DNA from 3 places in the Fructilactobacillus sp. YLN 2412 genome. Region 1 is predicted to be linked to each of the others. Evidence: predicted binding sites of a transcription regulator. Region 1 holds the regulator's gene; each other region holds the start of a gene.

Region 1 (10,180 bases):
AGTTCTAGAATCCCAAGCTTTTATTACACAAAGTTTATAAAAATCATTTTAAATAAAATAAACACCTAAGCAATATTAATAATACTGTTTAGGTGTTTATTTTTTTATCGAATTGTTTCTAACTTATCATCAATCTGATTAAGAATAATAGCAGTGTTTTTATCGTTAGATAAATCATATTTTTGTAAATCAATTTTCATTTTTGGACTTATATCATAATCTTCATACCATTTTTGATAAGCTGTCCACATTTTATAGTAATAGTTTTTTAATTCTGGATTTCCCTCAAATTGTTCATAGTCACGGCCACGCTTTTGAATTCTTTTTAAAATTGTTTCAAAATCAGTTGCAGCATAAACTAATAAATCTGGCTGTTTTTTAGGAAGCTCGTCTAACTCTTTCATCATGTTATCTAGTAATTTAAGGTAAACTTCTAGTTCAACGTCTGAAATATTTCCTTCAGCATTGTTTTCCTTAGTAAAAAGAGCATCTTCGTAAATAGAACGATCTAAAACATTGTTATCATCTTGCAATGCTTTTTTAATCATTGAAAAACGTTTATTTAGAAAATAAATCTGTAGTAAAAATCCATATTGTTTAGGGTCTTTGTAATATAAAGGTAAAACAGGATTGTCACCTACAGGCTCATAAAAGGGTTTAGACCCGAGATGTTTTGCAATTTTTCCAGTTAAAGTTGTTTTACCAACCCCAATCATTCCAGCGGTAATTATCACCATAAATAACTCCTTTTTTGTTTAATGGTTTTAGTATATCATTTTGCTATTAATTGAGATTAATTCAGTTTAAAATAATAGTTTAAAATGTGGTATTCTAAGAATAGCTAAAATTGTTTTGGAGTTTTCACATATGAAAAAAATAAATTATATTTTTGGAATAATTATTGTTTTGATTATAATTATGCTGTTTAGCTATTTTATAATGATTTCAAATGAAAATGCCATCAAAATGATGTTTATGTTAATTGGATGTGTAGTATTAGTTAGATTAATAATTACTCCAATAGTGATGGTAATGGTGCAACGTCATGATAAAACAAAAGCAAACAAAGAAAAGCAAACAGAGGGAAAATAAGTGAAAAAAACGCTAAATTTTTTTGATTATTTAAAACGTACCTTAATATTATTGGGATTAATTTTCATGGTATTAGTGGTTCAAATACCGGTACAATTAATTTCGCTTGAAAATTTTACTGGTATTAAGTTGTTTTTATATGTCATTCTCTATATAGTTGGATTTGTGATTGCAATTTCATTATCAGTCTGGGCATATCAGAGTGTTTGGCGACAAAAATCGCATAAGCTGACTAAAACTGATTTTAAATTAATTGTGATTGCACTGTTGACTTTTTACGTAATTGAAATTGTGATGCAATTATTAAATGGATTCTTCTTTCATCAAATTGGAACTAAGAATAATGCTGCTATTCTTGATATGTTAAAAAGTAATCCAACTGTTTTAATTTTAATGAGTATTTCAATGGTATTTTTATCACCAATTTTAGAAGAATTGGTTTTTCGTGGTTATTTAATTCGTGGTTTGTTTTTAAAAACTAACTCACTGATTCCCATTATTTTTAGTGGATTGATTTTTTCGTGTGGACATATGAGTAGTAATATTATTAGTTTTATGATTTATGCTTTTTTAGGTATGATTTTAGCATATGTTTATTTAAAAACTGATAAAATAGAAGTTTCAATAGGGGTTCATTTTGCCAACAATTTAGTTGCTACAATGTTGATGTTAATTACAATATTATAACAGGGTGGAAAAGATGGATGTTTTAGAGTTCAATTTTTATAATAATTTAAAAAATAGATTACAAAAAGTTCAAGCAGAAATGGTTCAAGAAAATAAGATATATTTAAAAAAAATTACAAACGTACGTCAGTTAAAAAATGATTATGATGTTGAAACGATTGATCAATTAGCTAGTGTTTTGAATGATGGAAACGAAGATCAGGAAACGGAAGATATTAAAAATGCTTTAAAAAGTCGGGATAAATCATTTTTGGTTAATAATATGCAAAATTTAGATCATGAAGCGTATGAAACAATTAATGATATGAAAAATGAAGAAAAAGATGTTTCAAACCAACTTGCATCACTCAATAAATTTTATAAAGATTTTGTAATACCAATTTTAGACAAAATGAAATTAAATCGTTTAATTCGAATTGATAGTATCAATTCATCTGGAAATAGTGGTGATACTTATTTAGAAATTGATTATTTTTCAACTTATGATGATTTTAAGGAAGATTTTAAATCAGCTTCATTTGTGCCAGAAGTAATTGAAAAACACCTTAAAACTAAGACTTCAATTAGTGTAATCTTTACGGAAGATAATTATCCAAATAAATATGATGTTACGTTTATAGTTTAAAGGGAGAGTGATTGATAATGGTAGATAAAAGAGATTATAAATATCCTGATACACAAGCTTATGATTTTGTGATTAGATCTTTAAATGAAAATGGAGTTACAATTCGAGATATTTCAATGGTAACTTATAATTTACAAAAAGATTATATTAAAATTCCCAGTATGGAATATGTTGATCGAATTGTAACGGATGTATTGCACAAACGAGAAGTGTTAAATAATGCAATGGTTGGTTTAGAAATTGATCGATTAGCTAGTGAACACAAATTAGATGAACCATTACAAAGTATTGTGGAACATGATTTGGGAGTTTTTGGAGTTGATGAAACTCTTGCACTTGGAATTGCCAATATTTATGGAACTATCGGTATCACAAATTATTGTGGTCTTGACACTAATAAACAAGGGATTGTGAAAGAATTAGATCATAAACAAACTCGTGTTACTACTTTTATTGATGATATTGTTGGTGCTGTTGCTGGAGCAGCATCGGCTAAAATTGCACATGAAAATTCATAAAGACAGTATTAATTATAATAGAAAAACACTTTTGTTTATAAATTCTAATAAGAATTTACTACAAAAGTGTTTTTTATATTTATTTACAAATTAATCAATCTTTATCAGATTTAACTGCTTTTACACATTTTGGTCCAAATTCAAATTCACTATCAATTGAAGTTGACTTTCCAACGTTTTTTCTAATTACTTTTAACCAATCAGTTTCATTTTCACCTAACCCAGTATTATTGATGAAAACAACCTCTACTAAATCACCAATTTTGTAGGGAATGGCTTTCTCAAACTCCTCTAAATTATACGTTTCATATGCTTTTGATTTCATTACTTATTCTCCTTTTGTTCATTATATTCTATTATAACAAAGAATTACTTAATGACAGATCTGTATAGACTAACTACTTTTCCTAAAATAATGCATTTTTTTAAAATAATAGGAGACATAGAATCGTTTTCGGGTTGCAATCTAAAATGATCACTTTCTTTGTAAAATCTTTTACAGGTTGCCTCGCCATCAACATTCATGGCAATTACAATTTCACCGTTTTCAGCAGTGTTTTGTCTTTTTACAATTACTTGATCGCCATCTAAAATACCTATATTAATCATGCTCTCACCACTAATTGTTAACATAAAAAGTGAATCAGCATCTTTTTGTAACTCATTTGGAATCGGGAAGTAGTCAGTTGCTTCTTGAATTGCAAGAATTGGTTCACCTGCAGCTACTGTACCAAGTAATGGTATTTCATTAATATTTGCATCAGAAGGAAGACCTAAAGATTTAACTCCTTCTGAGGTTATTTCTAAAGCTCTAGGTTTAGTAGGGTCTTTGGTGATATACCCTTTTTTTTCAAGCCTTGATAAATGGCCATGTACAGTGGAAGTTGATGATAATCCAACCTTTTTTCCAATTTCTCGAACAGTTGGTGGATAACCATGATTTTTAACATTTTCATAGATAAATCTGAGAATGTCAGCTTGTTTAGAGTTTTCTTTTGATGACATTTATACACCTCGAAAATAGTATTATAGTAACAATAGCGTATCATAAATAGTAATATTTGCAAACGTTAGTTCGTATAGAATAAATTTTATTTATATTAGTGCACATGGTATTATAAATATAATAAATAAATGAAGGAGTGATGATAATGGCAGATGATGAAGAATTAAAAAAAATTATTCCAAGAATTAATGAATTATCGAAAAAGTCAAAAAATGAAGGATTGACCGATGCTGAAAAAGTTGAACAAAAGAAGTTAAGGAAAGAATACTTAGATCGGTTTAAATCAAACTTTAGAAGTCAATTAGAAATGACTAAAATGTATGATAAAGATGGTAATGAAGTTACCTCTGATGAAGTTAAAGAAGTGCAACGTAAGAAAAATCTTAGAGATGATTAATATAAAGATGAGGGAGTACAACAATGGCTACTTGGTTATGGATATTATTGATAGTATTAGCTTTAGTGGGTGGAGCAGCAGTTGGATTTTTTGGCGCTCGTAAGTATATGGAAAAATACTTGAAAGAGAATCCACCAATTAATGAAGAACAAATCAAAGCAATGATGTTACAGATGGGACAAAAACCTTCTAAAAAGAAATTAAATCAAATGATGACTTCAATGAAGAGAAATGCCAAACAATCATAAGATTATTGTAAAAAACCGTCCGATTATTTTCTAATCGGACGGTTTTTTTACTTGCAAACTATCTTTTTTTCGACTCATCAATATATACGTAATTTGGATTAATTTCGTTGTCTAATTTTTTAAAAGCATTTTTCATTTTTTCTTCAATTTTAGCTTGAGACTCATCATTTAATTTTTCGTTTTTGTTAATGTAGATTGGATTGCCAAAATTAATATAAGCTTTCTTACGGCAAAGTAATTCTTTGATTGTTAATGGGCCTTGGTAAACAACCGGAAGTAAAGGAACGTCAGCCATTTTAGCAATCATCGCAGCTCCACCCTTTAATTTGGTTGAATGTCTAGTTCCAGATGGAAATACCATAACCGATAAATTAGTTTTTCTTAAAACTTTGATTGGATTTTTGACTACTGCAATTCCAGGATTATTGCGATCAACTGGTTCAACGTTACATTTTTTCAAACACCATGCTAGAATTGGATTTTTGAATAATTCCTTTTTTGCTAAAAAATAAAATTGTTTTGGCAATAAAACCACTCCAAAATACATCATATCAAACCAAGTTCTATGAGGTGCAATTAAAACATAGTTTCCTTTTGGAATTTTGTTTTTATTTGTTACCTTGATACGTCCGTTAAAAATCCAGATAACACATTTTGCAAATGAAAATACAAATGAATAAAACAATCTTTTCATCCTCCTTTTTGAGTTGTACAATCAATATTATAGCATTATTAAGCTTATGGTTTAGGAAAGGGAGAAAGAGTGGGAAACGTTAACCTAAAAAATGATGAACGAGTTGATCAATTGTATAGTAACAATATTAAAATTATTCAAAGTTCTGAAGTCTTTTCTTTTTCAATCGACGCAGTGTTGTTAGCAAATTTTGCCAATATAAAAAAAAGTTGTCATGCTAAAATCATTGATCTTTGTGCTGGAAATGGAGCTGTTGGTTTATTTGTCAGTAATAAAACAAATGGGAAAATATTTGAAGTTGAAATACAGTCGCGATTGTGTAATATGGCAGAAAGAAGCGTTTATCTAAATAATCTTGAAAAACAAATAAGTGTCTATAATACTGATTTAAAAAATAGTGCTACATTGTTTGAAAAAGAATCATTTGATGATGTATTGGTAAACCCCCCATATTTTAGTGACCAGCCTAGTAGTAAAAAAAATCCTAATCCTTATTTGGCAATAGCACGACATGAAATTAAAACAAACTTGAATGAAGTAATTGAGGTTTCAAGTCAATTATTAAAAACAAACGGTAAAATGTTTATGGTCCATCGACCTGATCGATTAATTGAGATTTTTGAAAAAATGAAAGCTCATCGTTTGGCGCCTAAAAAAGTTCAGTTTGTTTATCCTAAAAAGGGACGCAATGCAAACATGGTATTAATTTCAGCTATTAAAGATGGTAAAACAGCTGGATTAAATGTTGAATCACCAATGTTTATTTATGATGGCAATGATTATTCAGAATCTATAAAGGCAGTTTTATATGGAAAATAATAATTATTATATTTATATTTTGTTATGTGGCGATGGATCATTTTATGGAGGATATACTACGGATGTAGCTCGCCGAGTTTATCAACATCAAATTGGTAAAGGAGCTAAATATACCAAGAGTCATCTTCCTGTAAAGTTAATTTATTCAGAAAAATTTACTTCTAAAAGTGAAGCTTTGAAATCCGAATATAAATTTAAACATCAATCACGAAGAAAAAAAGAACAATTTTTAATTTCACATGGAGTAAAAAAATCAATTTTTTATTATAATTGATAGGAATTTTTTTAGTTAGACTGAAGTTCATATAAAGATTTAAAATTAATTTGTTTTTTTATTTATTTTCTTGTATAATTAATTTCGGTATTAATTACCAATACGCACCTGGAATGTTTTGCATAGTAGTGCTCTTTGAGTTCTGTGTATAATTCTGGGGAGGAAAAACTATATTTTGGAGGATTATTATGGCTGTAGTAACAATGAAACAATTATTAGAAGCAGGTGTTCATTTTGGACATCAAACACGTCGTTGGAACCCTAAGATGGCTAAATACATTTTTACTGAACGTAATGGTATTTACATCATTGACTTACAAAAGACTGTTAAATTATTAGGTGTAGCTTACAACTTTTTAAAAGGCGAAGCTGCAGATGATGCTGTAGTTCTATTCGTAGGAACTAAAAAACAAGCACAAGATTCAATTGAAGAAGAAGCCAAACGTTCTGGTGCATTTTATGTTAACCATCGTTGGTTAGGTGGAACTCTTACAAACTGGAATACCATTCAAAAACGTATCAAGTATCTAAAAGATCTTAAAAAAATGGCTAATGACGGTACATTTGAAAGATTACCTAAAAAAGAAGCTTCATTATTAACTAAACAAACTGAGAAACTTGAAAGATTCTTGGGTGGTATTGAAGATATGCCTAAGATTCCTGACGTTATGTTTATTGTTGATCCTCATAAAGAACAGATTGCTCTTAAAGAAGCTCAAAAATTAAACATCCCAGTTATTGCAATGGTTGATACTAATACAGATCCTGATGGAATTGATTACATTATTCCATCTAATGATGATGCTATTCGTGCTATTAGATTAATCACTTCAACTATGGCCGACGCTATTATTGAGGGTCGTCAAGGTGAAGATGAAGTTAATGAAGACACTTTTGAAAAAAAAGATGACGAAAAAGCTTCAGAAAAAGAAGATAAATAAAAAAATTATCTGGCTGACTTTTTTAGACCAATTCGGCCTATCAGGGTCGGCCTTTTTAATAAAAATTTAAAGGAGAACTTGAATTATGGCTAAAATTACTGCCCAACAAGTTAAGAGTTTGCGTGATAAAACTAGTGCTGGAATGATGGATGCAAAGAAAGCATTGGTTGAAGCAGATGGTGATGAAAAGAAAGCAATTGAAGTTTTAAGAGAAAAGGGAATTGCTAAAGCACAAAAGAAGAGTGGAAATACAGCTGCTGATGGATTAACTCGAGTTGCTATCCATGATAATAAAGCAGCAATTGTTGAAATTAATTCTGAAACAGATTTTGTGGCTGCCAATGATGATTTCAAAGATTTGATTGACGAAGTAGCTGACCAAATTGCTTTAGAACAGCCAGATAGTGTTGAAGCAGCTCTTGAATTGCCGTTACGAGATGGGACCATTCAAGATGCAATTATCCACACGAGTCAAATTACTGGTGAAAAAATTACTCTTCGCCGTTTTGTTGTAATGAATAAAACTGATGAACAGAATTTTGGTGCATATTTACACAATGGTGGTCAAATCGGTGTATTAGTAAAAATTACTGGTGCTAATGAAAATGTTGCCAAAGATATTGCCATGCATGTAGCAGCTGAAAATCCAGAGTTCTTGTCAAAAGATGATATTGCGCCTGAAAGACTTGCTCAAGAAAAAGAAAATCTTACCAAAGAAGCCCTTAATGAAGGGAAACCTGAAAACATTGTTGAAAAGATGGTTGCTGGACGTTTAAACAAGTTTCTTGCTGGAATTTGTTTGGAAGATCAATCTTTTGTGAAAGATCCAGATCAATCTGTTTCTCAATTTGTTAAATCTGAAGGTGGTCAATTAGATGCCTTTGTAAGATATCAAGTTGGTGAAGGTGTTGAGGAAGTAACCGAATCCGAAACAAAATAAGTAAAAAGACTAGCTATGCTAGTCTTTTTTTGTCGGGTAATTGTAAACTGTTGTTATGAAATGGTTTATGCTAAAATTAATATAATAATTAAACAATTTCAGGGGGAAATTTAATGTCTGATTTAAAGTATAAACGGGTTGTATTAAAAGTTAGTGGTGAAGCACTTGCCGGAGATAAAGGATTTGGAATTAATCCACCTGTAATCAAAAAAATGGCTGATGAAATAAGGGATGTTTATAACCAAGGAATTCAAATTGCCATTGTGGTTGGTGGTGGAAACATGTGGCGAGGAGAAGCAGGTGCAGAAATGGGCATGGAACGAGCCCAAGCTGATTATATTGGAATGCTTTCTACTATTATGAATGGATTAGCTTTACAAGATAATCTAGAATCTGCTGGAGTACCAACCAGATTGCAAACATCCATTGAAATGCGACAAATTGCAGAGCCATACATTAGACGAAAAGCAGTTCGTCACCTTGAAAAGGGTCGGATTGTAATTTTTGCCGGTGGAACTGGAAACCCATACTTTTCTACTGATACCACAGCTGTTTTACGTGCTGCTGAGATTGATGCCGATGCAATTTTAATGGCTAAAAATGGTGTGGATGGAATTTATTCAGATGATCCTAAAACTAACCCTGATGCGGTTAAATACAATAAATTGACTCAAATGGATATTCTTAATAAAGGATTGCATGTTATGGATTCTACTGCTAGTTCTTTATCAATGGATAATAATATTCCTTTAGTAGTTTTTAATTTAAATAAACCTGGAAATATTAAAAAAGTTGTTGAAGGTCAAAATATTGGAACTATTGTGGAGGGAAAATAAAAATGACAAATTCAAAAGAACTTATTAAAGAAACGCAACACAAAATGGATAAAGCTCAAAGTGTTTTGGAAAATGATTTAGGCCAAATGAGAGCTGGAAGAGCAAATGCTAGTATTTTAAAACCGGTTAGTGTTGAATATTATGGTACTCAGACTCCACTAAATCAGGTAGCATCAATTTCAATTCCAGAACCTCGTATAATGATGATTACCCCATATGACAAGAGTTCTTTAAAAGATATTGAACGAGGGATTTTAGAAGCCGATTTAGGTCTAAATCCAATGAACGATGGTGATAACATTCGCATTGAAATTCCCCAATTAACTGAAGAACGACGGAAAGAAATTGCAAAAAAAGCTAAAGCAATTGGGGAGCAAAGTAAAGTAGCAATTAGAAACGTCAGAAGAGACAGTATGGATATTGTTAAACGTGACAATAAAAATGATGATATTAACGATGATGAAGCTCATGAGTTGGAAAATCAGATTCAAAAGCTGACTAACAGTGCTATTAGTGGAATTGATAAAATTGTAAAAGAAAAACAAGAAGCGCTTATGAAAAACTAATTTTTTAGGAAGTGTTAGCATGTCTAATAAACAAGAAAAGGAACATGAAATAACACCTGGGACGTTAGAGTTTGATAAAATGGTGTTTAAACTCAATGAGTCAGTTAATGCTGAAAATGTTGCCACATTTAATTTTGGTAAAGAGCAACTACATGAGATCCAACAAGGAATTTATGTCATGCCTGCTTATATTTCGGATGATTTTAATTTGTTTTTTATGGCATCTCAGTTAATTGCCAAAGATTGGGTTATTTCATTTTCTGAAGCAACCATGGAAAATGGGACTGATGTTACTGATTTAGCAGAACCCATTACCACTGGTAAAGGATTAAATTTGTTAGGAGTTCATAGCCCTGCAATTGCAAACAAAATCCTAAAATATTTCAACACGTTGGCGAATGCTAATCGTGGCGAATGGAGATTAATCAAGTAAAGGATGAGTGTTCTCATCCTTTATTTACTTTAAAAATGGGGTGTATTAATGAGTGACATTCAATTAGATAAAAATAGAATCCCCAATCATGTAGCAATCATTAT
Region 2 (10,180 bases), 470 kb from region 1:
CGAAATTGAAGCGGCAATCAAAGATCCTGTAACTGCTCCAATAATTTCGCCCGCATAATCAATCCAATCCGACTCATTAGGCAACTCAAACCATAAGAATAATGTAACTAATAAAATGACAGCTAAAAAAATAGCAAAGGTAATCACAAATGTGACTGGAAAAACTCCAGTTGCTTTTTTTCGATACAAAAACCACATGATAAAAACACCGATAATAAATCCGAAAATACTAGCGGTTAAATATAACATCACAATCCCCCTAATTCATTTCATCATTATACCAATCACATAAACGGTTTTCTATCCATCAAAGTAAACTTCTACTATACTAGAGTTAATCTAATTACTTTATGTAAGAGAATATCAAAATGAATAATAGACGCATTTATGATTGTCAAAACAGCTTATAGTTTAGTTAATCAAATAACAAAGGAGATCGATTATGTCACAAAAAATGAATGCTATTGGTTACACAAAATATTTACCTATCTCAGACGCAAAAAGTTTATTTAGTTTCGAAACAGAATTAAAAACTCCGCAACCACATGATTTAGTTGTAAAAGTCGAGGCAGTTTCAGTAAATCCTGTTGATATTTTTACTCGTCGTGGTCAAAAAACAGCTTTACCTGAGCCAAAGATAATCGGTTATGATGCTTATGGAACCGTTGAAACAGTCGGTACAGAAACTAGCCTATTTCAAAAGGGAGATCATGTTTTTTATGCTGGATCGTATATTCGTCCTGGCAGCGATAGTGAATACCAATTGGTCGACGAACGAATTGTTGGACATGCTCCAAAAAGTCTCACTCCTAAAGAAAGTGCAGCCATGCCTCTCACTAGTTTAACTGCCTGGGAATGCCTTTTTGAACAACTTGAGATTGATTTTAATGCTTACAAAAATAATCAAGCTAAAAGTATTTTAATTATTAACGGCTCTGGTGGTGTCGGTTCAGTTGCTACTCAGCTGGCTAATTTAGCTGGTTTACAAGTCATTGCTACCGCTGGAAATGAAAAATCAAAGAAATGGGAAGTACAACATGGTGCCAAATACGTAGTTGATTATCATCATGATTTAATCAAACAAATTCATCAGCTTGGTTTTGAATATGTTGATTATATCTTAGATCTTAAAAATCTGGATGCTTACTGGTCAATTATCACAAAATTAATTGCTCCTTTTGGCCACATCGCATCTATCACAGGTAGTGGTAAGGATATGAATTTTGCTCCTTTGAAACAAAAAGCAGTCACATTTGCTTGGGAATGGATGTTTGCTAAATCATATTTTGAAACACCTAATATGATTACACAACACGAAATTCTTGATAAAATCAGCAATTTACTTGATGAAGGAAAATTAAAAAATACATTAACCAAATCATTCACACCTATAAATGCTGAAAACTTACGGAAAGCTACTGCATTAGTCGAAGATGGTCATATGATTGGGAAAGTAACAGTAAGTAATAAATAATGAACCTAAAAAAATCCTTAACTATCACCAGTAGTTAAGGATTTTGTGTTACATTCATCTTTATTAAAAATTTTAATCTCAAAAACAATTTATTAATTAAATTGAGCAGCCATCACCGTCACAACTTTTACCTTTACCAGCTTGATCTAAAGGTTTTGGCTTAATATTTTGCTGTTCAGCAAAAACTTGGTTAAGGGCTTGTTCAAACAATTCAACTGGCTGAGCACCTGAAATCGTGTATTTATCATTAATTAAGTAAAATGGGACTCCAGTAATACCAAGTTGGTGGGCTCTGGCTTCGTCTGCTCGAACTGCATCACCAAATTCATCAGAACTCAATACCTTATCAATCTCATCTGTATTAGTAAGACCGACCGCTTGAGCATGACGTTTTAAAACATCAGTGTCGGAGACATCTTCACCTTCGCTTAAATAAGCAGTCTTTAAACTCTTATCCAATGTCAAGTCAAGATTAAATCTCTGAGCATAATGAAGCAAACGATGTGCCATAAAGGTATTAGTAGGCTTAGCCTGTTTCCAGTCAAAATCCAAACCGACTTGTTTTAAACTAGCTGCCAACTTCTCTTGACTGGCTGCTGCTTGTTCTTCTGGAACATGATACTTATGCGCTACCATCTGTACAAGGGTATCATCTCCAGGTTGATACTTAGGTGCATTAGGGTCTAGTTCAAAGGAATGTAGACGCAACTCTACATCCTTTTCATGATGCGTCTTTTTAATCGCATTTTCTAAACGAGCTGCCCCAAGGTAACAAAAAGGACAAATCACATCCGACCAAATATCAATTTTAATCATAATTCCACACTTTCTATATACTTATTTAAAGTTAGTACATAATTATAGCTCTTTATGAAAGTCGGAAGCAATTTATTGGCTTATTTTCTCATCATATAAACGGTTCTTTGCGAATTGTCTAACCAGTTCTTATCGTTCAATTCACTTAATGGAATTTCTTGAGGCTTGATAGTTAATTTACCAGTGGCAATCAACTCAGCCAATTTTTTAAATTGATTTGCGTAAGCCGCGTTTGAAAAACTGCCTAAACCACTTCCCACTAACGAAAGATTAATCGAACGTAAAACTGATCCGAACAACTCTGAACTGCGTCCTGCCATGTTTCCAATCTCAATCCAATTTAACTCTTTACTATGATCCGATCGAGCTGGCAAAATATTTTGCAAATAATTTTGGGTAACATCACCCCACAAATAATCTAAAACTACATCAACGTTAGCGGTTTTTAATAATTCATTCTTTAAAATGTCGGGGTCGTCCAATAGAGAGATAACTTCAGTAGCACCAAGTTTCTTAACATCTGCTAATTTTTCACGATTCCGTCCTACTCCAATAATCTGACGAGCGCCTAAATATTTAGCAATCTGTACTGCCATTTTACCTGCTTCACCAGTTACACCCATAATTAAAATATCTTTTCCAGTTAAATCACCAACTCGTAAAACTAATGCCATCCATGACGACATTGCTGGATTCATCCCAGCAGCTACTTGACCCATTTGCTGTTGGGTAATATCACTTGGTAACGCAACAATTTGCTTAGTAGGTGCAACAGTTTGTTCGGCAATCGATCCATGGTTCCCATCAAAATCAAAAAAATAGACTGGCTTTCCATTAGTCAAACGGCCAACCCCATCGACACCTGGTACAAAAGGAAACTTAGTTGTACTAGAATAGTGTGATCCGTTTGCTCGTCCTCGCACTAAATTATAAACAGCTGCAGCCTCAACATTAATTAGTTTTTCATCGGCGGATGCTGTTGGCGCTGTAAAATTAGCTAATTTGGGATAATGATTAAAATCAGTCACAACGGCTGCTTTAATATCTGTCATAAAAAATATCTCCACTTCTTTTGGTTAATTCATTACTTGTAATATATAATTAAGTATAACTATCAAAAAATATATTACAAGTAATGAATTTTGGAGAAATTATGAGAGAAACAGAATTAAAACAAATTAAAAGTTTAATCCGTGATTTTCACAGTAATCAAAGCCAATTTAAAAAAAATTTTTGGAAAGAATTACAGTTGCAATGTTCACCAACAGCATATGAAAAATTAAAGCAGTTGCATCTCTCTCATTCTGCCATTCAAGTTTTAAGTTATGTTAGTCAAGGAAACAATGGAACTCTAGCTTATAAAAAATTATTACAACAAGTAGATTTTTCACAAGGAATGCTATCACGTCATGTAAAAAAACTCACTGATAATGAATTACTAAAAAAATCTTACCATTCTAACAATCATAAAGAAGTTTTTCTAAAAGTAAGTAACTTAGGACGAGTAGTTGCCAGAGTTCATGATTCAGTGCATAAAACTGAAACTATTAGTGAAATGAAACGTTTAGCTGATTTTACTAATCAAGATTTAAAAATAACTCGAAAAGTTCTCACTGCTCTCAAAAAAGCAAATTAAGGTTATAATAATGGAAAGATTATCGATTTATGTTCGTCATTTACTGAAAGTTTTCAACATGTAGGAGATAATGTTACTATATATATCTAACCCATAATTAAATTAAAGGAGCACTAATAAATGAACAACGAAACAGTTGGAAGCCGAACTGGAAATAATGTCGGTAAAGTAATCGTTAACGTAGTTGATAAAAACGGTCAAATATTAACTCCACCAGAAGAATATCAAGGAATGCCAGGAACTGCTTTTTACATTGATATTCCTGATTTAAATGGATACATAGTTCAAGGATTAAGTGGTGATTCAACCACACTTAGTTATCTAACTGATGCATCTTTTAAAAGAAATGTCAGTTATCCCGCCAATTTAGGAAATGTAGTTGCAGTATCTCCTAATGGTACAGCAGCTGGGACCTTTGGCAGAGGAACTTTAACCTATAATTTAGTTTATGCTCCTTATGTCCAAGCACAGCCAGTTAATCCCACTCCCGTCCAACAACAAACTCAATCCCAGGCTGCTGCTCCTCGTAAACAAAAACATCACTGGTTTCGTTGGATTGTCATCATTCTTTTAATCATCATCATCTTGAGTGTTTGGGGATTATATAATGCTGGTAAAAATGCTCAACAACAAGTTAAACAAAATCCAGTTGTTGTAAAAAACTATAATACTAAACCTAGTAATAACAATGGCAATAGTAATTCTAGTAATGGTAATAACGATGACAATAGTAATAATTCGGACAATCAACAAGCACAACATGCCATTGACAATGCTAAACAACAAATCGAACAACATATTGACCAAAATAATAACAACATGCTGCAACAAATCACTACTGCCATTCAAGATGGTTTTAATATGATTGCTGCACGTATTCAAGCTTTCTTTCAAGGATTCTAAATCTATCAATTAAGTCGTCACATTCGGACAGTAACTGTTCAAATGTGACGATTTTTTTATTCAACCAATGCTACACTAACAACCATAGAAGTTAATAGTAAATGGTCGTCAAGTCGCAAAAAATTACCATCCAGTCCAGTAATTTTGCCCACTAAATCATTAATTTTCAACTCACCATCGCGATATGCACAAATTTGAACGGAAACTTTTCGTTCTTTAATCATTGCGATTTTAATTACCTCGCTAATTGTTGCTGCACTCATTTGTTCATGCAAATGCCGAGTTTTATTTTCGTGATATCTTTTTTTAATTGTATTGATGTGTTGCGTATGATCCGATAAAAAATATCCCTGCCATTTCTTTAATCCTCGATCATGATAATCATGTTTAAAAAATGCTGCTACATCTTTCTCTTCCAACAAACACCCTTCTTTATTAATCGTTATTCATAACTATTCCCGCCTTGATGACCGCCTACTAAGCCAGCTCTTTGGATAGCTGTTGCACCACTTTCTAAACTATCAGCATAAACTAACGATGTTGTCCCGAACTTTTGGATAATCTGATCTTTAACCTGATTCAGTTGATTCCGTTTGATAATAGTCTGATTATCCACAAATAAGTTCAGCTGATTACCACACTTGGGTCGCAACTTTCCATAGTCAATCATCACATTTCGAATCGTTTCCCCATGCCAATATTCACGAAACATTTTCACCAATTGTTTAGCAATTAATAATCCATCATCCGTGGCTTCAATCTTCATGGAATGAGCAAATCCACGGGCTTCGCTTTTCTCTTTTTGGGCAAAAGAAAACCCAATGGACAAACTAATCCGCGATATTTGCAACCCATGGAAACGAATCCGTGATGCAACTTGTTCAGCCATCTCTTTAATCACAACTTCAATCTCTTCCTGCTTAACATAATCGCGTGGTAGCACCTGACCATTACTGTAACTGCGCTCTTGCGGCTTTAACTGCTGTTTCATGTTACTACGATCAATTCCCCAAGCAGTTGCAAAAATTTGGGTGCCAATCACACCTAATTTTTCCTTAAGCAAATATGGATTAGCATGCGCTAGGTCATTAACTGTATAAATTCCTAACGAGTTTAATCGTTGTTCCATATGTTTGCCAATTCCACAAATGTCCGTTAGGTGTTCAATCGACCAAATTTTTTGCGGCACCGAATCGTAATGAATCTCACCCATCAGCTCGTGATCATGTTTTGCATAAATATCTAATGCTAACTTAGCCTGCATCGGATTATCGCCAATCCCAACGGTAGTATATAAACCAAGACGGTTGCGGACTGCTAGCTGGATTTTGCGAGCAACTTCTCGAACCGATTTTCCAAATAACTTCCAAGAATGGGTCATATCAATTAGCGATTCATCAATCGAATATGGCAAAATATCTGTTTCAGCTGCAAATTCAGCGAAAATTTGATTAATCTGTAAATTGCGTTTTATGTATAAATTCATCCGAGGTGGAACAATCAGCAACCGTTTATCATTTGGTAAATCATATTGACGAGTAACATTACTAATTCCAAATAACTTTTTAGCACGCGGTGAAGATGCTAAAACTAATCCTCCACCTGTATTAGCCTGTTGCGACATCACCACTAAAATCGACTTCAGTGGATTTAATTTGCGTTCAACACTCTCACAACTAGCATAGAACGACTTATTATCAATAAAAAAATAAACTCCGTGCGGCTCATCTGAATAATCCATGTATATCATCTCCATTACCAAACGTGTGTTCGTATATAAGGAATGATACTATTATTCACATATTTTGTAAATATTAATTGTTTAAAAAATAAAAATGCCGTTTCCCGTAGAAAACGACATTTATTAATTATTTTTAACGATTTTCTTTCATGTAATCAATTAAAGCACGGCCAGTAAAGGAATCAAGTTCTTTTTCAGATCCCTCAGGAACGCCGCTATACAAAACATTTCCACCATAAATTCCGGCACCAGGTCCCATATCAATTAACCAGTCCGATTGACTAATGACCTCAAGATTATGCTCAACTAAAATCAAACTATCACCGTTCTTAACCATTCGGTGAAACAAATCAACCAACCGCTGCGTATCTTTCATATGCAAACCGGCTGTTGGTTCATCTAAAAAGTAAGTCTGTGACTTTTCACCTAAAGTTTGTGCTAACCGCAATCGTTGTAATTCACCACCGGAAACCGTAGTCAATGCTTGGTCTAGGCCTAAATAACCTAGTCCAACTTCGCGCATCCGTTCTAATGGTTGTGCAATATCAGGTTCGTCTGAGAAGAATTTTTGAGCGTCATCAACTGAAAGTGCCAACACATCAGCAATATCCTTGCCATTATATTTATACTGCAAAGCTTCTTGACTATAACGTTTACCACCACACAGCTCACAAACTTGTTCAACTGGATCCATGAAAGCCATATCAGTGATCGTGACACCCTTCCCTTTACAACGGGGACAAGCACCTTTTCCATTATAACTAAATAGCTGCGTTGAAACATCGTTTTGTTTTGCAAATAAACGACGGATAGGATTTAAAATCCCCAAATATGTGACTGGAGTGGACCGAATACTAATACCTGCCTGTTTCTGCGTCAAATCAACATAGTTACCATTCATCTTGTTTTTCAAAGCTGTAGCTAATGAACTTTTACCAGACCCAGCGACTCCAGAAAAGACAGTCATAATACCCATTGGAACTTTTACACTCACATCTTGAATATTATGCAGTTTAACGTGTTCCAGCGAAATAAATTTCTTAGGCTTTTTAGGTTTAGCAAAGAAATGCTTTTTACGCAGCCATTCACCAGTTAACGTATCAGAATCCTTTAGTTCTGGGAAAGTACCTTGAAAAGTTATTTTACCACCATCAGACCCAGATTTAGGTCCAACCTCTACTACATGATCGGCAATTGAAAAGATTTCAGGATTATGATCAACCACGAAAATAGTATTTCCTTTTTCTTTCAAACTAATTAAAGCTTTTTTGATTAATTGAATATCATGTGGATGGAGTCCCACACTGGGTTCGTCAAAGACATACAAGATATCTGACAATGCATTCGTTAAATGCTTAGCAATCTTAATTCGTTGTACTTCTCCCCCGGATAAAGTGCTAGTCGTTCGATCCAAAGTCAAATAGCCTAACCCAATATCAACTAATGGCTGAATTTTAGTTTCCAAGCTTCGAACAATTTCATCACCTAATTTGTCAGTAATAGAATCCAAGAAATCCAAGAATTGAACTAGATTCATCTTCGAAGCTTGATCAATATTAACATCCTTAATTTTGACACTTAAAGCACGTTGGTTAAGACGGGAACCGTGACAAACTGGACATTCGCGCTGTGAAAAAACTTCTTCAATAGCTGCTTTATGATGCTTTCCTTCAGAACTATGCAAAATTGAACGGACAATTCGTGGAACCACTCCTTCATAATCCGAACTCTTAAATTCTTTAGGAGAATGTGGAAATGGTTGTTTAGGCGCATGCATCAATAATTCATATTCTTCTGGAGTGTAATCTTTAATTAACTTGTCATTATCAAATAACCCAGAATCTCCATATCTTCGCCAACGCCAGCTTTTAGGTTTAAAACTAACAAAGGTTAAGGCCCCATTATTCAATGACTTATTGGGATCAATCAATTTACTCTCATCAATGTCATCTACGTAGCCTAGACCTTGACAATGCGGACACATTCCTTGAGGTAAATTAAATGAAAAAACTTCGGAATATCCAACAAAACGATCCCCAATTCGAGAAAAAAGCAATCGTAATAGCGAATAAACCCCCGTATACGTAGCAAGCGTTGAGCGGGAATTTCCCGTCAGCTGCTTTTGTTCAATCGCGATGGCAACTGGGAGATTTTTGATATCACCTACATCCGGCTGACCGTATTTAGGCAAGTATTGCTGACTAAAACTAGGAAAAGTTTCATTTAGTTCCCGTCGCGACATAGCCGCAATTGTATCAAATACCAGCGATGATTTACCAGATCCTGATTCACCCAAAAAGACAGTAATTTCATGCTTAGGTAATTTGATGTCAACGTGTTTTAAGTTATTCTGGTGTGCATCTGCAACTTCAATTTGATTGCGATAATAATTATCTTCCATTTTAAAAACTCCTTGCTAGTCCTGTGCTAAAAGTTTCTTACGGTTCTCAATCATAACTGCTGCCATAGAAATAATGATTAAAGAACCGGAAACTGCAAATAAAATCGGGTAATTAAACCATTCGACCATAATACCGCCAAATAAAGGCCCAACTGCTCGTCCAAACGACATAAAAATATTGAACATTCCTTGATATTTACCTTTTTGCTTGGCATCAGCCAAACTATCAATCCAAGCAGGAATAGCTGGCAAACCGTTCATCTCGCCAAAAGTTAAAATCACCATAATAATAATAAATGATACATATTGCTTCGCCCAAATCAACATAAAAAATGTCAGGGCAAACACAATAACTCCAAAACTAATTTGCCGCACCATTTTAAAATTAGTCCCGATTCGATTAATAATCGGCTGTCCAAAGACAATTAACAAACCGTTGATAGGCCAAATCATACTATATTTTTCAAAAGAAATATGAAGCTGTCCCATGTGAACTGGCATTACACTTTCCCACAATGTGTAACTCATATAAATAAAAAATACCATGGTACAAATTAACCAGATTAGCTTTGGATTGGCAGTCTTTTGTGGTCCCATATCTACATCGCTCTCACTATCTTGATTAATCGTAGATTGTGATTTTTGAAAATCTACATTAAACTCAAAAATAGTCATGATTAATAGAATAACGTAAAATGAGGTGGCTACTGTGAAAACCGTGGCAATTCCAAATTTTAACAAATATCCAACTGCTGCTGTTCCAATCACAACTCCCAAATTAATACCAATATAAAGAGAATTAAATACATGACGAGTGCTGGTAGATTGAACTTTAGCAGCATATGAATTCAATAAAGTCAGACTAGATCCTTCTCCTAATCCATAAACAAAGAGCATGATAGCAAAAATTGGCCAACCATGTGAAAATATTAGAACTACTAAGGCGATTAGCGAAATAAAAATACTAATCAATGCTGTTTTATACGGAGACCAGCGATCAAATAAAATCCCGCCGAGATAATTCCCCAAAACCATAAAGCACGACATGATAAACAGTACAATTCCTGCAACTGTTAGTGATTCGTGCAAAGTATCATGCATGTAGACAGTTGTTAACGGCCACATCAGCGATGCCCCGGAATTTAGTAGTAGTGAGTATACTAAAACCGCAGTTAAACTGATTTCTGAACGTTTTTTTAGTTTCAATCA
Region 3 (10,180 bases), 430 kb from region 1:
GGTGTATCAACAACTGTCAATGTTAACGTAGTAGCTAACCAAGCAAGCATTAGCGGACAAGACGTAACCATTTATGCTGGAGATCCAATGCCGGCAGATAGTGCGTTTAAAGCTTCAGCAACTGATGAAGATGGTAAAACAATCGATGTTACTATTGATACTAGTAAAGTAAACAACCAGGTAGCTGGTACTTATCCAGTAACAATTACTGCCGCTGATGGTCAAACTAAAGAAGTTAGTGTAATCGTGTTAGCTGATCAAGCCAAAGTAACGGCACATGATGTCACGATTCATACTGGTGATGCAGTACCAACTGATGCCAGCGCCTACGGTGCAACCGCAGTTGGCAAAGATGGAACAACTCCGGTAGCCATTAGTTCAGTAGATATTAGTAAAGTTGACAACCAAAAGGTTGGTACTTACCCAGTTGTAATTACCGATGCTGATGGTGTATCAACTACTGTCAATGTTAATGTAGTAGCTAACGAAGCAAGTATTAGTGGACAAGACGTAACCATTTATGCCGGAGATCCAATGCCGGCAGATAGTGCGTTTAAAGCTTCAGCAACTGATGAAGATGGTAAAACAATCGATGTTACTATTGATACTAGTAAAGTAAACAACCAGGTAGCTGGTACTTATCCAGTAACAATTACTGCCGCTGATGGTCAAACTAAAGAAGTTAGTGTAATTGTGTTAGCTAATCAAGCCAAAGTAACGGCACATGATGTTACGATTCACACTGGTGATGTAGTACCAACTGACCCAAGCGCCTACGATGCAACTGCAGTTGGTAAAGATGGAACAACTCCAGTAGCTATTAGTTCAGTAGATACTAGTAAAGTTGACAACCAAAAGGTTGGTACTTACCCAGTTGTAATTACCGATGCCGATGGAGTTACCACAACTGTAAGTGTTGATGTAAAAGCAGCATCTGTTGTTCCTTCAACTCCAGATAAAACTGTACCATCCGTTGAGCCAACACAGCCAACTCCAAGCACAACGGAGACGACTCCGATTCAAACAAAAAAGGTTTTAACTCATTCAGTTGAAACTACTCCTGTAGCAAACGTTGTTAAAGAAGGACAACCAGTTACTGGCTCTGTATCATCTGTAACAACTAAAGCTGATAATCAAACTCCAGTTTCAAAGACTAAGAAAAATACTTTACCACAAACTGGTCAAGATGCTTCAACTAGTTTGCTTAGTATCATTGGAATCATTTTACTTTCAATTCTAGGATTCTTTGGATTGGACAGATTTAGAAAGAAAAAGGAAGATAAATAGTAAATGATAATCAACTATTATTTTTAGTGCAAAAAAGGACTTGCAGATTAGATTGTAAGCCCTTTTTTGTGTAATTATTATTTTTATAAATATATAGTAATATGATAATAATAGTTTATATATTGATGATATACGAACAAGTTAAAATAGGAGATTTAGAATGAACCTACAAAGTTTGCAATATTTTGAAAAGTTAATTGAGTTAAAAAATTATAGTAGTGTGGCAGATTATTTTAATGTTTATCAATCTACCATTTCAATGGGGATTAAACGATTAGAAAAAGACACTGGATGTCGTTTGCTTGTGCATAATTATAAACATAATGAAATAATACTAACACCTGCAGGGAAGACATTGCACAAATATTCCAAAGTAATTGTGGATCAGTTACCATTATTTAATGATGAAATTAGAAAATACCAGCAACAATTAAATCTTGAATTAGGAATGCCACCAATGGTTAATAATACTTATTTCCCTAAAGTAGCCATGAACTTAAGTGATAACATGTTGTTAAACTTAAATATTATTGATAGAACTTCAAAAGAATTAATTAAAATGTTGAAAAAGGATGAAACTGACATTGCAATTGTTGCTTCAGTAGAACCAATTAAATTAAAAAATTTCCATTCTGAAATTTTAGCTAAAGATAAATTTAAGTTGATTGTAAGCAAACAAAATTCTTTGGCAAATAAAAAGAAGATTGAGTTAAAAGATTTGGATTCAGAAAAAATAATTCAAATGGGCGATGGCTTTATTCAAGCAACTGTAATTAATGAGATTAAGAAAAAATATCCCAATTCACTTAATGTGATTTATCGAACTAAAGATCCTGAATTAATTAAGGAATTAGTGAAAGCAAATGTTGGTATATCTATGTTACTTAGTGAAGAGATTGATAAAAAAGATGACTTAGTATCCATTAACCTTGATTGCAACAATATTCCTGATGTTTATATTTCGTTGGTTTGGCGTAAAACTTATGATACAAACGAGCGAGGGAAAATGTTAGTAAATACGATTGTGAAATCAATTAAAGGAAGTTAATTAATAATTAGCATCTTTTTTAAGAAAGAGACCGATTAGATTAATTAATCTAGTCAGTCTCTTTTTGTTACTATTCTTTTGGATCATGTTCCTGATGCCAAGCATTAATTTGATCTAAACGTTTAGCAAAAACACTTTCTTTTCCTTGATTAGAAGGGTAATAGTACCGATGTCCCTTTAAATTTTCAGGCATTGTGGTCATCGTGGTAAGTTTATCCTTTTCCCTTTGTGCAAATTTATAGCCTTTTCCATAATGCAAATCTTTCATTAGTTTAGTTGGGGCATTTCGAATCTGCATGGGAACTGGTTCATTGCGAGAATGTTTAACATCATGACTAGCCATTTGTTCTGCCTTATCAATCGCGTTGGATTTAGGTGCAAGAGCAAGATAAGCAGTAGCTTCAATCACTGCATCAGCACAGTCAGGCATTCCAACAAATTTACATGCTTCAGTAGCATTGATAGTTACGTTTAAAGCGTTTGGATCTGCCAATCCCACATCTTCACTGGCAAACCGTACTAAACGCCGCATGATATATAAAGGATCTTCCCCGCTATCAAGCATTCTTGATACCCAATAAATTGCAGCATCAACGTCACTATTTCGCATTGATTTATGGACAGCTGAGATTAAATTGTAATGTTCTTCACCATTTTTATCATATAAAAGTGATTTACGTGTTACGAGTTGTTTTAAATCATTTAAAGGAATTTCAACCGTATCGTCTTTCTTTTTTCCGTTAGCTACAGCACTTTCTAAAATATTAAGTGCTACTCTTGCGTCGCCGTTAGCAAATTCAGCAATAGAATGTAAATTTTCAGTGGTTATTTTTACTTTTAACTTACCAAAACCATTGGGATTTTTGATTGCATTTTCTAGTAATTTAACAATATCATCCGTTCCTAAAGCTTTTAAAACAAAGACTTTACTTCTAGACAATAATGCTGAATTGATTTCAAATGAGGGATTTTCTGTGGTTGCTCCAATCAAAATAATGCTACCATCTTCGACATAGGGTAAAAAAGCATCTTGTTGAGCTTTATTAAATCGATGAATTTCATCGACAAAGACAATGGTTTTTAAACCCATTTTATGATTAGCAGAAGCATTTTCCATAATTTTTCGTACTTTAGTGATACTGGTATTAACGGCACTAACCGTGATGAATTCTGCTTGGGTCATTTGAGCAATGATTCTTGCTAAAGTGGTTTTGCCAGTGCCAGGTGGTCCCCAAAGAATCAAAGATGAAATTTGATCATTTTCAATTAAGCCACGCAAGATTTTTCCTTGGCCGATTAATTGTTTTTGTCCCACAAATTCTTCTAAAGTTTGGAGACGGACACGTTCTGCTAAAGGAGTGTTAGTGTCACTGCTCTTTGCATTAAATAACGATTCTTGTTTCATAGTTAACCTCCTTGTTAAATATTTAGCTAAATTTTTTTATAAAATCGTGCGTTTCTATACGTTAGTGATTTTACCACAATTAGTTATTTTACTGATATTTAGCGTTTTTAAAAGAAAATGGAACAAACTCATTTTTGAGTTTGTTCCATAAAAGTATTTAATTATTTAATTTTTTTCTTTTTGAAACCATTTAAACCAAAGATTCCTAAAACTGAAAGTAAGAGTGCACCAAGCATCTCTAACAAACCATTATCCTTGCCTTGACCAGTTTGTGGCAAAGCAGTTGCTTTATTAAATGTAGAAGTGGTTGGAGCTGTTTCAGTCGTAGTAGTTTGAGCATCATCGCTTGCTGAATTAACCTGATGTGTATTTTCATTGTTTTCTGAAATTTCAGGTGTTACTTCATTAGATTGATTGTTAGTTTTAGTTGCAGGAAGATTGCTTCCATCATTAGGCGAAGTCGTTGGTTCAGCAGGAACTTGAGAACCATTATCACTCTTATTGGTAGGAATGTTAGGCTCAACCGGCGTCTGTGAACCATTGTTATCATTATCATCAATAGGTGTAGTTGGTTCAGCTGGATTTTGAGAACCATTTCCGTTGTTATCAGTTGGAGGGACTACCGGGTTATCCAGTTGATGGTAAACGACTTGAATATTCTGGTTAACTGGCATAAATTCACCACTGACCATAATCTGTTTGGTAGCATAACCTGCAATTATTGGGCTAGCAACGTTATATTTACTAGCAACTTTACCTTGAATCGTTTTTTCAGGAGCTACTTGGTTCCCATTTTGATCGACATAAGTGATGGTAACAGTTGAAACTACATCTTTTTTGTAAATCAAAGTTATTATTTGTTCATCTTTAGTATATTGACCAGTAAGGTTTCCAGTAGTTTTTTCATAGGTGTAACCAGTAATCTCAACTGGATTAAGATGGTAATAACTGCCAATTTTACCAGTTAAGGTTTGCATCGTCTTAATTTCATTACCTTGTTCATCAACATATTTAACCGTTACAGTTCCATCGGTCACTGGGGTAGTTTTTGCTTGATAAACCAAGGTAATATTTTGCGCTGTATCAGTATATTGGCCTGTTAAATTACCTTCTGCTTTTACATAAGTATATCCGTCAAGCTGTTTGGGAGTGACTTGATAAGCAGTACCGATGGTTCCAGTTAGACTGGTGGAGTTGGCAATCAGATTTCCGTTCTCATCAACATAATTAATGTTAACGATCCCATTAGTTACCGGAGTATTTTTTTGATAAACAAACGTTACTGTTTGAGCATCTTGTCCATAAATCCCGGTCGCACTCCCTTCTGTTTTTACGTAAGTATAACCAGTAATGTTAATGGGACTTTCTTTAAATTTACTACCAAAAGAGCCACTGTTAGTTATCGGTTCGGCAATTTGATTGCCATTTTCATCAACGTAGTTTACGTTTACTACGCCAGTACCAACCGGTGCGTCTTTCTTGTAAACCAAAGTGACGTTTTGAGCCACTGGGGTAAATTGGCCAGTTAAATTACCTTCATTTTTCTCAAAGGTATATCCAGGAATATCAGGAGGGGTAATTTCATAACTAGAGCCAATCTTTCCACTCATGGAAGTGTTACTTTGAATCGGATTACCATTTTCATCTACATAATGAACATTAACTACTCCTTTAGTATAAGGATTTACATATTGATAGAATAATGTCGCCCACTGTGGATTGTATCCATAAATTCCGGTTAGATTATTAGATGCTCTGAGATAGTTATAGTTCTTCACTTGTTGAACCAAAATATCATAGTTAGCACCAATATAGCCGCTCATGGTTGCTGGAGGTAATATAAAAATCCCCATTGGATTTCCCTGATTGTCTACTTGTTCATACTGTACATTGACCACTCCAGTTGGAGTTTGATAGTAAGGCAAGTTGATGATTCCATTTTGCGTAAAAGTTCCAGAAACGGGTGATTCTCCACCATAGGTGTATTTGTGATTTTCAATTTGATATTCAGGATTTAAACTATAATCTGAACCATAAACACCAGTAATTGTGGTTGTTTTCAGGATTTGATTATCATGATGTTCATCAACGTAATTAATAGTCATAGTAACTTCGTCGGGAGCATATACATATGTTACATCAGGAGTTTCGGTAGTATATCTACCAGCGACATTACCTTCTGTTTTAATAACGTGATAACCAGTAATTACTTTAGGGTTAGTTTGATAAGCATCGCCATATTTTCCCGTTAAATTATCGCTAGCAGCTAATTGATGACCTTGTTCATCTACGTAATTAACCTGTACTGATTCGCTATCAGCAGTATAAATGATAGTCAAATTATCATTAGTATTAGGGACAAGGGTGCTGATTACCTGATTTTGATTAGGAGTATAACCTGTGATTGTAGGAACAGTAAAGTCAATTTTAGTATTATCAGTTGACGTCCAGTCGTTCCAGTTAATTTCATTGGTTACATCATCTTTAGTTCCAGTTCGAGTAAACTTAGCTGTTATAACTTGGTTATCATGGGCCTGGGTTTTATCAGCATATTGATAATGGACAGTTAGTGACCCAGTTGTTGAATCAGTTACTTGTCCAGTAGCATGATTAAAGTGAACTGAATAAGTTGGCACTTCGCCATCAAAGTCAAAGGTAGCAGGGATATTTGCATTTACATAATGATAACCTTGATTTTCTAATTTTTGGATTTCAGCATCAACTGCTGATTTATCAATTGCTTGGCCATAGTTACCAGTTAGAAGAGTATCAGTTACACCATCAATCGTTTTTCCAGTTGTATCATCGATATATTGAACTTTGGCTGTTTCTTTATTAGCAGTGTAGGTTACGATAATGGTTTGCTTTTGATTCGCTGTTAAAGAAGCGGAAATAGTTTGTTGATTAGGTTTATACCCTTTAATGGTAGGTGAATTAACACTGACGCTTGTTGTTGCTGGAGACCATTCACCATAACTAATTACAGCTCCAGTTGTATCATCAACAATATTAGTGCGTTGGAAAGTTGCATCTTTGGTTGCAGTAGGTGCTGCAGTTTTACCATCGGCATATTGATATTTAACATTAACTGAACCAGTGCCAATTTCGGTAACAGTTTTAGTTCCTTTGACGGTTATTACACATGTAAAAGTTTTATAGTACCATCTCTTACCTTGATAGGAAAAATTGGGACTACCATACCAGTTATAAATAACATTGTATTTACCTGGAGTAGTTCTTAAGCTGTCTTCAGTAACTTGTTTGCCATCATCAGTTTCATATTGTACGGTTAATATTCCATCTGAAATGGCTTGTTTGATTTGTTCTTTATTTATCGTCTTAGAACCATCTGGATTGGTTAATGAGTTAATTTCATCCTCAGGAGTCCAATTCTTAGATTTTTCAGAATTGGCATACCAAGTATTAGTAGATTCACCATCAATCTTACTTAAATCAACTGCCCAAACCCAAGTTCCTGCATGGGAATTCCCGTCCATTAAAGTATAAGCGGTTAAACGTTGACCATTAGGAGAATAATTATTGCTATAAGTGTTATAAGGAGCATCAGGCAAATCACCTGTCCCAAGTTCTTGCCATAAACCAGAGGCAGGTAAATCAATTGTTGGTGGGATAAGTGTGCCAGTCACCATGTTAGTTAAACCAACAGTATTATTTAATACTGTATCTTTACCTAAAATTAGTTGCCATAATCCAAAGCTAACAAAAGTTTGGTTGTCATCATCATAAGTTAATACAACTGTATTCTCTAACATATTGGTCATATCAGTTACATTACGAGTATTAAAACTACTTAAATCGAGAGAATTTAACAAATTATCGGTAGAAAACATCTCTTTCATATTAGTAACTTTATCAGTATTAAAATTGTTCAGATTTAAGGCACTAACATACACAAATTTAAACATAGCTTCCATATTAGTAACATTTTCTGTATTGAAATTACTTACATTTAAATTATTTAATAGTTGGTCTCCATTGAACATAAATGACATATCAGTAACATTATGAGTATCAAGTTGTTCAATTCCTGTAATTTCTGTAAGTCCTATACGTGGGATAGTAGGACCATCAAATGGACTTCCAGATGTAAATAAACCACAGAACATGTAACTCATATTAGTAACATTACCAGTATTTTGAGCAAACTTTCCACCCACATTTAAATATTTCAAACTACCACAACCCTGAAAAATGCTCCTCATACTTGTGACATTACTCGTATCCCAATTGCTAACGTCTAAATCCGTAAGTTTATTATCATTAAAGAACATAAAATCCATGTTTTTTACATTGCTTGAATCGATTTTATTTAAACCGTTAATGGTAGTTAAGTTCTGTAACATCGTAAATAAATTAGAACTATCGACAGGAAGTTTTATTGGTGCATTAATGGTAATTTCTTTAACATTTTGCGTAATTTGTTGATCATTAAAAGGACTACCAGTTTCATTTCTTGTTCCAAGAGTACCAGAATTATCAAGACTTAGGATTTTATTATTTTGATCATATGCCCAATTGACTGTTCCCCAAGTTCCAGTTAAATCATCGGTATTATTTGTGTTTTCAGCTGCCAAATTTACATTTTTATTTCTTTGGTCATCGGCACTTAGATTTGTATTAGCAATGTTAATGTTTGTTGGAGTAGTAATCTTTAAAGCATCTTTAGGGAGATTATTGTTATTTTCAGCCGCAATTGAATCAATTTCTGGTTGATCATTAGTTGTATTTTGAGCACTCTGATCATTGTTGTCATTTTGTTTGATCTCAGTCGTTGTAGTAATTGGAGTATTGGGAATGATACTTTCTTGTGCATTATTAGTTACAACTGGATTTGAATTATCAGAGACTTGCTTATCGGTCTCACTTTTTTTGTCAGGAATAGTTATATCAGCTTCTGCTTTGGCAGATTGGCTGCTTGCTGTTTGAACTTTGTCTTTTTGATTTTCATTTATGACAGAAGTATTTAAATCATCTGTTTGTTTTGGATTATTTTGATTCGACTCATTATCTTTAACTTGTTGATTATTTGAAAGTTTATTATTTTCGGTAACATTTTTATTTTCAGTATCAGACTTCTTAGTAGTAATATCTATGTCTGTATTGGTTACCTTATTATTTTTAGAATTATCAGGTGTAGTTGTAGAAGTATCTAGTTGATTTGATTCAGTTGTCTTATTATTGTTTGAATTTTGTGTTTGTTGTTTTTCATTATTTTCAACGTTATTAGTTTTGTCTTGTTGCTCATTACTATTAGTAGAAGTGTTGGCTGCGGGAGTATTATTCACATCTGGCTTATTATCAGCAGTTTGACTATTGGCATTTACTTTATCAATATCATTAGTTTTGATATTATTGGTGTCTTGATTTTCAGATTCTTGTTCACTATTTTTTTCATTAGTAGTAATTGTATCGCTAGCATGAATATTGATATCGTTTCCGACAAGTAACCCAGTTCCAAGCGAAAAGGTTGCAATGGCGGAAAAAAGCCAAATCTTACCAGATTTGTACATTTTGTAATGTAATCTAATTTCATCATTCTTTTGTTTTTTTAACATAATTCCTCCTTTTTAAATATTACATTGTTATATCAACTTTGAAATCTAATTATAGATGGTATTTTGTGATAGTCAAGATTAATAGCCCAAAAAAAGAAACTGGAGATTTACTCAACAGTTTCCTTTTTATTATTCATTTTCATTCTTATAATCATTCAGAAGAATCGTTTCTTCATAGTTTACATTTTGGCGTAAACGTAATCCCATACTTTTAGGAATATGATGATTATCGATTAAAGTATCAATTGCTTTTCGTTCTGCTTCAAGTGCCTGAGTTTTTAATTCCAAGACTTGAGCTTCATATTGCTGTTCTTCAATTTCTGAGTCACCGAATGATTTAGCTTCTTGGATTTGATTTTGATAATAAACAATCAAGAAGTGGACAGTTTGAGCAGAAAAGTCTTTTTTATTGATGTCATCACGGTTAAGGAATTTTTTGATAGCATCAATTGCAGCTTGTGATCCAACTTTTTGAACCAAACGTAAATCAGATTTAGTCTTTTTACTTTCAGATTCATTCCACTGCCAGACTTTGATTAAGCGAACCAAACGATCGAGTAAATTCAAATGAGGCATGTTTCTTTGGGTTTGCTTATCGCCATTAATCTGCGAAATTTTGTATTCAGTATGATTTAAACGGCGACTGGCAATCCAAAAGGCATCCTTATTGATCAATTTTTGTTTGTACAAGTTGTTGATAGCATCACGTTTACCGTTTAAAGCAACTCGTTGTAAGGCTAGTGTTTCATTCATTTTTTTATTGAAAGCAGCTTTATCATGAAACCGACGCTGATATTTACGAATCGCCACTTCATAATCCATAATAATATCAAAAACCGCTCGTTGATTAGCTTCTGTCCGATT

Evidence for each region. The regulator LexA, encoded in region 1, represses DNA repair genes until DNA is damaged. The targets are predictions, from matches to a motif close to CNAACANNTGTTNG.
Region 2: AC0GLR_RS00440 (Y-family DNA polymerase) is a predicted target of LexA. The motif match lies at 6,589-6,602, and genes of this name have one in related genera.
Region 3: AC0GLR_RS00600 (replication-associated recombination protein A) is a predicted target of LexA. The motif match lies at 3,864-3,877, and genes of this name have one in related genera.

What each region holds. Positions count from the first base shown of each region.
Region 1 covers NZ_CM183165.1:580,283-590,462, forward strand. The annotation lists gene carB (carbamoyl-phosphate synthase large subunit) at 1-40, shown strand, start outside; gene AC0GLR_RS02780 (deoxynucleoside kinase) at 105-737, opposite strand; gene AC0GLR_RS02785 (hypothetical protein) at 868-1,092, shown strand; gene AC0GLR_RS02790 (CPBP family intramembrane glutamic endopeptidase) at 1,093-1,779, shown strand; gene AC0GLR_RS02795 (hypothetical protein) at 1,793-2,404, shown strand; gene AC0GLR_RS02800 (phosphatidylglycerophosphatase A family protein) at 2,422-2,922, shown strand; gene AC0GLR_RS02805 (hypothetical protein) at 3,017-3,247, opposite strand; gene lexA (transcriptional repressor LexA) at 3,292-3,927, opposite strand; gene AC0GLR_RS02815 (DUF896 domain-containing protein) at 4,074-4,325, shown strand; gene AC0GLR_RS02820 (YneF family protein) at 4,349-4,573, shown strand; gene AC0GLR_RS02825 (lysophospholipid acyltransferase family protein) at 4,632-5,258, opposite strand; gene AC0GLR_RS02830 (tRNA1(Val) (adenine(37)-N6)-methyltransferase) at 5,337-6,086, shown strand; gene AC0GLR_RS02835 (GIY-YIG nuclease family protein) at 6,076-6,360, shown strand; gene rpsB (30S ribosomal protein S2) at 6,549-7,301, shown strand; gene tsf (translation elongation factor Ts) at 7,384-8,241, shown strand; gene pyrH (UMP kinase) at 8,355-9,077, shown strand; gene frr (ribosome recycling factor) at 9,080-9,643, shown strand; gene AC0GLR_RS02860 (hypothetical protein) at 9,663-10,076, shown strand; gene uppS (undecaprenyl pyrophosphate synthase) at 10,125-10,180, shown strand, end outside.
Region 2 covers NZ_CM183165.1:109,134-119,313, reverse strand. The annotation lists gene AC0GLR_RS00475 (hypothetical protein) at 1-249, opposite strand, end outside; gene AC0GLR_RS00470 (zinc-binding alcohol dehydrogenase family protein) at 443-1,474, shown strand; gene AC0GLR_RS00465 (DsbA family oxidoreductase) at 1,571-2,290, opposite strand; gene AC0GLR_RS00460 (quinone oxidoreductase family protein) at 2,371-3,342, opposite strand; gene AC0GLR_RS00455 (winged helix DNA-binding protein) at 3,444-3,926, shown strand; gene AC0GLR_RS00450 (hypothetical protein) at 4,047-4,829, shown strand; gene AC0GLR_RS00445 (hypothetical protein) at 4,886-5,248, opposite strand; gene AC0GLR_RS00440 (Y-family DNA polymerase) at 5,272-6,570, opposite strand; gene AC0GLR_RS00435 (ATP-binding cassette domain-containing protein) at 6,704-8,971, opposite strand; gene AC0GLR_RS00430 (MDR family MFS transporter) at 8,987-10,177, opposite strand.
Region 3 covers NZ_CM183165.1:149,941-160,120, forward strand. The annotation lists gene AC0GLR_RS00590 (bacterial Ig-like domain-containing protein) at 1-1,287, shown strand, start outside; gene AC0GLR_RS00595 (LysR family transcriptional regulator) at 1,448-2,335, shown strand; gene AC0GLR_RS00600 (replication-associated recombination protein A) at 2,406-3,740, opposite strand; gene AC0GLR_RS00605 (MucBP domain-containing protein) at 3,902-9,316, opposite strand; gene AC0GLR_RS00610 (cation:proton antiporter) at 9,446-10,180, opposite strand, start outside.